DNA from 3 places in the Mycetocola sp. Y791 genome. Region 1 is predicted to be linked to each of the others. Evidence: predicted binding sites of a transcription regulator. Region 1 holds the regulator's gene; each other region holds the start of a gene.
The links. The regulator HrcA, encoded in region 1, represses chaperone genes, less so after heat shock. The targets are predictions, from matches to a motif close to TTNGCACTCGNNNNNNNCGAGTGCNAA.

Region 1 (3,272 bases):
GAGAGCGCCTCGTTCAGGTAAAGGTTGGCCACGCGCTAGCCCAGGAACTTATCGCGAAGCTTCGAGAACAGGCCCTGCTGGAAGTGACCCAGCTGGGTGTCCTGCTGCTTGCGCCCGGCCGCGAAGGCCTTGATGAGTTCCTTCTCTCGGTGGTCGAGTTTGGTCGGCGTGACGACCTGGATGCCGATGCGCAGGTCACCCCTGCCGTTACCGCGCAGTTTCGTCACACCGCGGCCCTTGATGGTGAGGACCTCGGAGCTCTGGATTCCCGGCTTGAGATCGAGATCGACATCACCGTCGAGCGCGTGGATTGTGGTCTCCACGCCGAGGATGGCATCCGTCATCTGCACGTCGAGCGTGCAGAGCAGGTCATCACCGTTGCGGCTGAAGATCTCGTGGTTGCGGACCTTGATCTCGAGGTACAGGTCACCGTGGGGTCCACCGGCCTGGCCGATTTCTCCGCTGCCCGGCATCTGCAGCCGCAGTCCGGTGTCGACACCGGCTGGGATGTCGACGGGCACCGTGCGGCGGGCGCGAACCCGGCCCTGGCCCTGGCAGGTGACGCACGGCGAAACGATGATCGTTCCGTAGCCGCGGCAGCTTCCGCAGGGGCTCGACGTCATCACGTTGCCGAGGAGCGAGCGAACGGCGCGCTGGATCTGGCCGGAGCCGTGGCAGATGTCGCAGGTGATGGGAGAGGTTCCCGGCTGGCAGCACGAGCCCTGGCAGGTCTCACACAGCACTGCGGTGTCGACCTCGAGGTCGCGGTGCGTGCCGAAGATGACCTCGTCGAGGTCGATCTCCACGCGGAGCAGCGCGTCCTGGCCGCGTTCGCGGCGGGACTTGGGGCCGCGCTGCTGGGTTTGGCCGCCGAAGAAGGTGTCGAAGATGTCACCGAAGCCGCCGAAGCCACCGGCCGCTCCCTGGCCGGAGCCGCCCATGTCGTACTGCTGGCGCTGCTTGGCGTCGCTGAGCACGTCGTAGGCGTGCGTGACCTGCTTGAACCGCTCAGAGGCATCCGCCCCGGGATTGACGTCGGGGTGCAGTTCTCGTGCGAGCCTGCGGTAAGCCTTTTTGATCTCGTCGGTTGTCGCCTCGCGGGACACTCCGAGTACTTCGTAGTGGTCAGCCACTCATGGCCTTTCGTTGTCTGGGAAGCACATGTGCTCGACGAGCTTCCTGGGTATTCGCGCCGAGCCGCGCGCAAGTGTGACTAGTTGTCGCCGATCTGGCGAGAGAGGTAGCGGGCTACCGCGCGAACGGCGGCAAGGTTGTTCGAATAGTCCATTCTCGTCGGTCCGAGGACCCCGAGCCTGGCAAGTTCGCCAGCAGAGGAACGATAGTTGCTTGTGATGATCGACGTCTCACCGAGTCCGAAGGACGCGTTCTCACGGCCGATGCTCGCCGAGACGCCGTTGGCATCCGTGTCCATCTCGCTGAACAGCCGAAGGAGAACCACCTGCTGTTCCAGTGCCTCGAGGACCGGGTAGATGCTCCCGGAGAAGTCGTCTTCGGTTCTGGCGAGGTTGGCGGCGCCGGCCATGATCAGCTTGTCGTGGCGGTACTCGCCGAACTGCTCAGCGAGCGCGGACGTGATCCGCGCCATCAGTTCCTTGTCGAGCTGCGGGCTCGACTCGACGAGCGAGTCGAGCGTCGACGACGCCTCCTCGACCGGGAGTCCGACGAGCGACGAGTTCACGCGGGTCTTGATGGACTCGAGCAGTTCCTGTTCCACAGGATCGCGGATCTCCACGACCCTCTGCTCGACACGACCGGTGTCCGTGATCAGCACGGTCAGCAGCCGGTGATCGCTCAGAGCCACGATCTCGACGTGCCTGACCGTCGCACGGGCGAACGACGGGTACTGCACGATCGCGACCTGGTTGGTGATCTGCGAGAGCAGCCTGACCGTGCGGACGAGCACATCATCGAGGTCGACTGACTGGCCGAGGAACGCCTCAATCGCCTGCTTCTGGGCTGCGGACAACGGCCGCCGCTCAACGAGCTGATCGACGAAGAGCCGGTAACCCTTGTCGGTCGGGATCCGCCCTGACGACGTATGGGGCGCACTGATGAGGTCTTCCTCTTCGAGCTGGGCCATGTCGTTGCGAATGGTGGCGGCACTCACACCGAACGAGTGACGATCGACGATCCCCTTCGAACCGACGGGCTCACGGCTTGCGACGTAATCCTCGACGATCACGCGAAGCACTTCGAGGCTTCGTTCGGAGACCATGTCCGTCTTCTCCTTCGCTGGTTTCGGGCGTTGATTCTGGGCGTTGATTGTGGGCACTGACTCGCGGATGCCGCACGCGGAGTTGGCGTTGGCACTCCATACTCCTGAGTGCTAATTCTAGCGCGGAGACACGCCGCGTCGTAATTGCGCTCAGCGTTGCCTGTATGGGGGCAACGGCAGTACCGTTGGGTACCACTAGGCGCACACCCCCGCGGACGTTCGTCGACGCGGCTGATACCCAGCGTCCCCCTCATCGAAAGGCCATGCCATGACCGACCCCAACACGCCTTCCCAGCCCGATCCGTCACACGGACAGGGCCAGGACGGCGGACAGGTGCCACCCAGCTACCAGGGAGGGCCGGTTCCACCGCAGCAGCCATACGGTGCACCGCAGCAGCCCCCGTACGGCGCACCGCAGCAGCCGCCATACGGCGCACCACAGCAGCCATACGGCCAGCAGCAGTACGGCCAGCAGCAGTACGGCGGCCCCACCCCGCTGACGCAGGCCGATGACAAGCTGTGGGCGTCGCTCGCTCACTTCGGCGGCGCGCTCGGAGCCTTCCTCGGTGCGGGAACCGCCGGGTGGATCGCCCCGCTGGTGATCTACCTGGTCTTCAAGGACCGCGGACCTTTCGCTCGCCAGGAAGCCAAGGAAGCGCTGAACTTCCAGCTCACCGTGACGATCTTCGTCATCGGCCTGTACATCCTCGGCGCGCTGCTCACGGTCGTGCTTATCGGGCTGCTGCTGTTCCCCGCCGCCTGGATCGTCGGCGTGCTCGGCATCATCTTCGGCATCATCGGCGGTGTGAAGGTCAACAACGGTGAGGCATACCGCTACTTCTTCGCGTTCCGCATGGTGAAGTAGCCCACCCACTCGTCAGGCGGTCAGCCGCCGAACGACAACGTCGGCCAGGAGCCGCCCCCGCAGGGTCAACTCGATTGTCCCGGCGAGGGCGGCTCTGGCGTTAACCAGGTCGTCGGCGATCAGGCCGGCCACGGCGACCCGGGCCTCGCTCGGGAGCGACCGCACGGCGAT
Region 2 (3,272 bases), on a different contig from region 1:
AGCCCATGTAGATGAGCGGAAGCCGACGCGACGCAGCGGCGAAGAAGAGCAGGGGCACCGCCGTGATCACACCGGTACCGACGAGCAGCACCGTATGAAAGACACTGACCTGTCCGATGGTCAGTCCGGCGGTGGAGCCGACGACGATGAGTTGGACGACGGCGAGGGGCGTGAGCCACGCTGTCTCGAGGGTGAGCCCCGAGACGGCGTCGACGGTCCCCCCGACCCGCTTCTTGATGTAGCCGTAGAGCCCGAAGGAAAAGGCGAGGATCAGGGCAATCCACGGAACGCCGTGCGCGCCGATCGCGAGCACGAGCACCGCGGCAATGCTGATGCCGACCGAGATCCACTGCACGACGCGAAGCTTCTCGCGCAGAAAGAACACGCCGAGAAAAACAGTGACGATGGGATTGATGAAGTAACCGAGCGCCGTCTCGACGACCTGCCCGTTCAGCACTCCGTAGACGTACGTCTGCCAGTTGACGAAGATGAGGACGCCAGCGAGACCGAGGGTGAAAGACACCCGGGGATTCCTGGCGAGCTGGAGAAAGGGAGCCCACCCGCGCGTCACCGTCAGGAGGAACATGCAGAACACCAGCGAGAAGATCACGCGGGCCGCGACAAGCTCGAACGGGCCCGTCGGCGCGAGCAGGAGGAAGTACAGCGGAAGAACGCCCCACAGCGTGTATGCGGTCACGGCGAAAATGAGGCCGGGGCGGCTCAGCGGGGCGTCGGGAGAAGCCACTGCGCCGGTGGCCGCCGCTTCGGGGCCCGCACCGCCTGTCGGACCTGCATTGCCTGTCGGAGCTGCATTGCCTGTCGGGCCTGCACTATTGGCCGGAACCGGCTCTGGGGTCATCTGCACCCATCGATGCTACTCCGCACCTGCGGGGCAACCGCCTGTTAAGACGAAGAAGCCCGGACAGTGAGTCACCGTCCGGGCTTCAGTTCGTTTGAGTTATCGAACCACAACCGCGAGCACGTCGCGAGCCGAGAGGACCAGGTAGTCCTGGCCGTCGAACTTGACCTCGGTTCCGCCGTACTTGGAGTAGATCACCTTGTCGCCGACGGCGACGTCGAGCGGTACTCGGTTGCCGTTGTCGTCGATGCGGCCGGGGCCGACAGCCTCGACGACGCCTTCCTGCGGCTTCTCCTTGGCGGTGTCAGGAATGACGAGACCTGAAGCAGTGGTCTGCTCTGCCTCGACCTGCTTGATGACGATGCGATCCTCGAGCGGCTTGATGCTGACCGACACGGTTGACCTCTTTCTAAACTAAGACTTGAGTTAGCACCCTCACATCGAGAGTGCTAATGCCAGTGTAGGGATACGTTGGCACTCTCGCAACGTGAGTGCCAACGTAGGGCGAGCGCACAGCATCCGGGTTGATAAGTTTGCACGATGGAGAGAGCCGAACTCGTTGAACTACTGACGCCGGATGGGCTCACCCTCATCGACCAGGTCGGGGGGTCGGATGCCGACACCGACCCGGTTGGGACCGTGTCACGACTGCGCGCGGAAGGCCACTCGCCCGCGCTCGTCGCGGCCGTGCTGACGCAGGTCAGGCTCCGGCGGAAGGCTGTTGGGAAGTTCGGCGAGTTCGCGTCGCGGATGCTCTTCACCGAGGCTGGCCTCGAACAGGCCACCCGGTTGCGCGTCGCCGCACTCCACGCCGGCCGATTCAGCTCGGCGGGACTCACCCGGATTGCTGACCTCGGCTGCGGGATCGGGGGCGACGCCATGGCGATGGCCGCGATGGACCTCGAGGTTACCGCCGTCGACGCCGACGAAGTGACCGCGACAGTCGCCAGCTACAACCTCGCCCCCTTCCCCACCGCCGATGTGAGGCACGCGAAGGCGGAGGACATCGACACGAGCGCATTCGACGGGCTCTATTTCGATCCGGCCAGACGCACCGCCGGGCACTCGAACACCACTCGGCTGACCCGGCCGGAGGATTACAGCCCGTCGCTCGATTTGGTCTTCGGGCGTGCCGCAACGCAGCCCGTCGGTGTCAAACTCGGCCCAGGGTTCGACAGATCACTCATTCCCGACGACGCTGAAGCCCAATGGGTCAGCGTCGATGGGCAGGTCGTCGAGCTCGGCCTGTGGTTCGGCGCCCTCGCCCGCGATGGGGTGCGCCGGTCAGCGCTCGTCCTCGACTCGGCGGGAACCCACGAACTGACCGCTCCCGCCGACAGTGAGGATGTCGCCGTGCGTGAGCCCGGCGAATTTCTCTTCGAACCGGACGGCGCGGTCATCCGGGCGAGGCTTATCGGCGACGTTGCGCGCGAGATCGGTGCGGGGATGCTCAGCCCCGGCATTGCCTATCTCACGGGCGACACCGAGGCCCGGACCCCGTTCGCCACGGCGTTCCGCGTGATCGAGAGGTTCCCGCTCGATGAGCGGACACTGAAGCGGGAGCTCGCGAGGCGCGATATCGGGACGCTCGAGGTGAAAAAGCGAGGCGCAGACATCGATCCGGCGGTCTTCCGCAAGCGGATGGCGCTCCGCGGCAGCAAGAGCGCGACGATTGTGCTCACCCGCGTGAACGGCAAGCACGCCGCGCTCCTCTGCGAGCGGATCCCCCGGAACTGACCTGCGGCACAGTCGCTCCAGAAAGTTGACGAAGACCCGCCCGACCCGCAACCCCTCGACACTGTGAGGCGTCCCGTGGTTCTCTGGGATCACACAATGGATCTCACCCAGAAGGAGCGCTCATGACAACTGTCAACGCCGATATCGACGTTCACGTCCCCGTGTCAACCGCATACAACCAGTGGACTCAGTTTGAATCTTTCCCGCAGTTCCTGAGCGGCGTCGACGACGTGACTCAGACGAGCGACACCCAGACCCACTGGAAAGTGTCGATTGCCGGCATCAAACGCGAATTCGACGCTGAGATCACCGAGCAGATCCCCGACACCCGCATCGCGTGGACGAGCACAGACGGCGAAGATCACGCCGGTGTCGTTTCGTTCCACCGCTTGAGCGCGGATGAGACGCGAATCTCGCTGCGGCTCGACTGGTCACCGCAGGGCATCCTCGAGCACGCCGGAGCGCTGCTCCAGGTCGACGACATCCAGATCGGTCACGACCTCAAGAAGTTCAAGAAGCTCATCGAGTCGAACGGCTTCGAGACCGGAGCCTGGCGCGGCGAGGTCGACCGCTCCCCCGACGCAACCGGTCGCTGATGTAGCGCACCCGTCGGCGGTTGACCGCCCGTCGGGCCGACGCCGCAGGCCGGCTGGGCTACCCGTGTGAAACGGGAGTG
Region 3 (3,272 bases), 310 kb from region 1:
TGGGGGCTCAACGGTAGGGCCGTTCGTTTGAGCGGCAGCGACGATTGCTGCTGTTGCCGCCCGAACGACGGCCGCGGTCGAACTCACGACGAATGCGTCGGTGAAATACCAGATCGCGGCCTGGACGGCCGCCGCTCGCTGGTTGTTGGTGAGGCCTTCCGGCAGGCTCGTCGTGGGGTAATAGGTGTTGAGAATGTAGGTGACGTAACCGAGGTTGGGAACGTTTGTCTCTTCCCACGTCCCGCTCTCGTATCCGAGGTTGGGCGCGGTGGGGACCCCGAGGTCGATGCAATACATTGCCCCGACGAGGCTGGGGTCCTCGACGCTTGCGGTGTTGATCATCCGCGCCAATGTATCGTTGCGCGGTTCATATCCTGCCGGGTCCGTTGCGGGGTATGGCGCCGTCGGGTCCTGCGTAGTCGTATTCGGCGGCTGAAATCCGTCAATCGTGAGTCCCGCGCCGATGCTGACCGTATAGATCTCTGTGTTCGGGCCGAACACAGCCTCGACAATGGGCATCGGGTCAGTCGGCTGCGCCTGGGCGGACGGGCTGGGACCGACGAACATGAGTCCCATGCACATTGCGAACGCAAGCGAACACAGCGCCAGTAGCCGAACGCGGGCCTGGGCGACGGACGGAGACGGGCTGAGCGCAACGCAGTCATGTGCGCGTCGTTGTGTGAGTGGTTCTCAAGCGGAAGAAGGTCGTCGTCGTTCTTCGGGTGCCTCGGCCGGCCGCTGGGCGTGAACCACTTCGATCACATCGAGCGGCTGCGTTTCGGGGAGTTCCTGATCGTCTGGACCGATGAGAGCCGGACGGTGGATGACTGAATCGTTCATGCTGCTCCTTTGACGGGCCCCGGAATCCGGGGACGTCGGGTGATCCTCTCGTCAGCCATCCGTGCGCCGTAGAGTCGAACGTCATTGGTCGGTTGATACGAAAGCAACAGCGCCGCCCCGTGTGAGCGGGACAGCGCTGTCGTTACGGACCGTTCGTTCCTGCGCTGGGTCGATCAGTCGTCTTTTTTCTCTCCGGAACCTTTGCTTCCGGAACCGATCGGAACCTGCCGGGGCGAGGCGCCCTTGGACAGCGGGACGTTCACCGTGAGGACCCCCTTCTTGAACTCGGCCGAGATGTCCTGCTCCTCCGCCTGCTCGGGAAGCACGATCCTGCGGTAGAAGCTGCTGCTGCTCTCCCGGAGGACGTACTTCTTTTTCTTGTCCTCGTCCTTCTCATGGCGCTCCGCCTGAATTACAAGGGCGCCCCTGTCAACATTCACCGTGATGTTGTCTTCGTCAAAATTGGGCAGGTGTGCTTCGACAACGAGCGCGTCGTCGCCGCGCGTGTACACATCTGTCGTTGGCAGTTTTCCGCGGTAGGCACGCAGGATGCCATCCTCGAAGTCGCGGGTCAGCGCCTCCAGACCGGCAAACGGGTCAAATCGTTCGAGACTGTTTTTCATGATGTCGCCTTTCAGGACCACCGCGGGCGATCCGGTTGTGTGCATTTGTTGACGTTCGCGAGCGAGAAAGCCGCCCGGGTCGCCAGTTGCGCGTCTGAAGTGCCGAACGCGGTGGCTCACGGTTCCGGCTGGTCGTGCGCACAGAAGAGGCTCCTCTGCCACACCACGTCCGGCTAGAGCCGTAGGTCATGCCGGACCGCGGGACGTGCACGATGTCGGGGGAGAGGGAGCAGGGGGAGGGCAGACGGGAGTCGACTGGTACCAGAGGCAGGCGCCAGCGGCAGGGGTCTATCGCCTCTGGTTCTTCAGAATTTCGGGACCTTGGACTCTATGGAGACGACCCGGGTCAGGGCATTCTGGTCAGCAAATAAAAGATGGCTCGCGGGGGAACGCGCGCAATCGAACTGCCGACGCAACAGCAGTCGTTCACGAGAGTGAACGAAGTGTGACTGTCGCGCTAACGGTGTCCGAATTACGCAGTGTCTTGTGGGGGACGTGCATGTAAAATGCAGGTGCTCCATGAGCAGGGGGAGGGGCACGATGATCGATGATGTTTTTCAACTGCCGGATGCCAGATTCTCTGATCTCGAGAGAACCGTGGCCCAGCTTGAGCGAACGGTGAGAGGTCTGCGGCGCCAAGCCGAACGGGACAGGGCTACGCAGGGGAGACTGCGCAGCCTGCTGGATGCAAGCGTTGCTGTGGCCGGAGATCTCGAACTGGACTCCGTGCTCAAACGGATCGCCGAGTCCGCGGCCACCCTGGTCAACGCCCGATACGGTGCGCTCGGTATGCTTCAACCCGACGGATGCATCGAACGCCTGATTCAGACCGGGACGCCGAGCGTCGAAGGCGGGACCATGCACATTCAGCCCGGGGCCCACGATCTGCTTCAGGCTGTGACGGAAACCCGTGGTCCCGTCCGCGTCGACAATCTCCGTGAGGATCCGCGATCAGCGGGCTTCGCGCCAGACGACCCGAGCATTCGCAGCTTCCTCGGTGTGCCTGTTCGGGTTCGGGGTGAAATCCTGGGCAACCTGTACCTCGCGGACCGTCGTGAAGGCGGATTCACAAAGCTCGACGAAGAGCTCGTGGCGGAGCTTGCTGAAATAGCCGGGGTCGCGATTGACAATGCACGGCGGTTTGAAGAGACCCACCGTAAACAACTGCTGGCAGCGGCTCTCTCCGAGGTAGCCTCGACGCTGTTAACCGCCTGTGCCGAAGACGTGCTCGCGGCGGTCGCATCGAAGGTTGCGATGCTTCTCCCGGCCACGCTGGTGTCCGTCGTGGTGCCGGGTCCCGGTGAGAACGAAATGAAAGTCGAAGCTGCGGAGGGGGTGCTGTCCGAGAAGGCCGTCGGGACCGTGTACCCGGCGCACGGGTCTCTCGCGGCTCAGGCAGTGGTTTCCGGCACTGTCATTAGTTCGGAGAGCGGACACGAAATTCGCTCAGCAGGCGGGTCCATCGGGTTTGGCCCGGTAACGGCCGTGCCTCTCGTCGTCTCGGGACGTGCGATCGGCGCGCTGTGCGTTGCCCGTGAGCCAGGCGGCCCTGGCCTTACGCGCGGAGAAAAAGACACGATCTCCGAGTTTGCCATTCAGGCGGGACTCGCCGTCGCATTGGCGTGGGCCAGACTGGACCAACAGCGGCTCGAAGTCATCGAGGACCACGCGCGAATAGCGCGGGACCTTCACGACAACGTCATTCAGCGCCTCTTCGCTGCCGGCCTCGGCCTTCAGGCTCTTGCTGCCGCAGATCCGACGCACGCTGCGACGATCGACACATACACCCTCGAGATCGACGCGGCAATT

Region 2: a site for HrcA is predicted at 1,331-1,357, ahead of groES (co-chaperone GroES). Genes of this name have one in related genera too.
Region 3: a site for HrcA is predicted at 1,543-1,569, ahead of AC1C2N_RS10335 (Hsp20/alpha crystallin family protein). Genes of this name have one in related genera too.

Annotation. Positions count from the first base shown of each region.
Region 1 covers NZ_JCAIUC010000003.1:582,453-585,724, forward strand. The annotation lists gene AC1C2N_RS11820 (16S rRNA (uracil(1498)-N(3))-methyltransferase) at 1-32, opposite strand, end outside; gene dnaJ (molecular chaperone DnaJ) at 36-1,133, opposite strand; gene hrcA (heat-inducible transcriptional repressor HrcA) at 1,214-2,236, opposite strand; gene AC1C2N_RS11835 (DUF4870 domain-containing protein) at 2,505-3,101, shown strand; gene hemW (radical SAM family heme chaperone HemW) at 3,114-3,272, opposite strand, start outside.
Region 2 covers NZ_JCAIUC010000004.1:124,197-127,468, reverse strand. The annotation lists gene rarD (EamA family transporter RarD) at 1-859, opposite strand, end outside; gene groES (co-chaperone GroES) at 959-1,255, opposite strand; gene AC1C2N_RS13685 (class I SAM-dependent methyltransferase) at 1,400-2,596, shown strand; gene AC1C2N_RS13680 (SRPBCC family protein) at 2,719-3,192, shown strand; gene AC1C2N_RS13675 (nitroreductase family protein) at 3,251-3,272, opposite strand, start outside.
Region 3 covers NZ_JCAIUC010000003.1:268,542-271,813, forward strand. The annotation lists gene AC1C2N_RS10325 (thioester domain-containing protein) at 1-519, opposite strand, end outside; gene AC1C2N_RS10330 (hypothetical protein) at 691-840, opposite strand; gene AC1C2N_RS10335 (Hsp20/alpha crystallin family protein) at 1,014-1,463, opposite strand; gene AC1C2N_RS10340 (GAF domain-containing sensor histidine kinase) at 2,163-3,272, shown strand, end outside.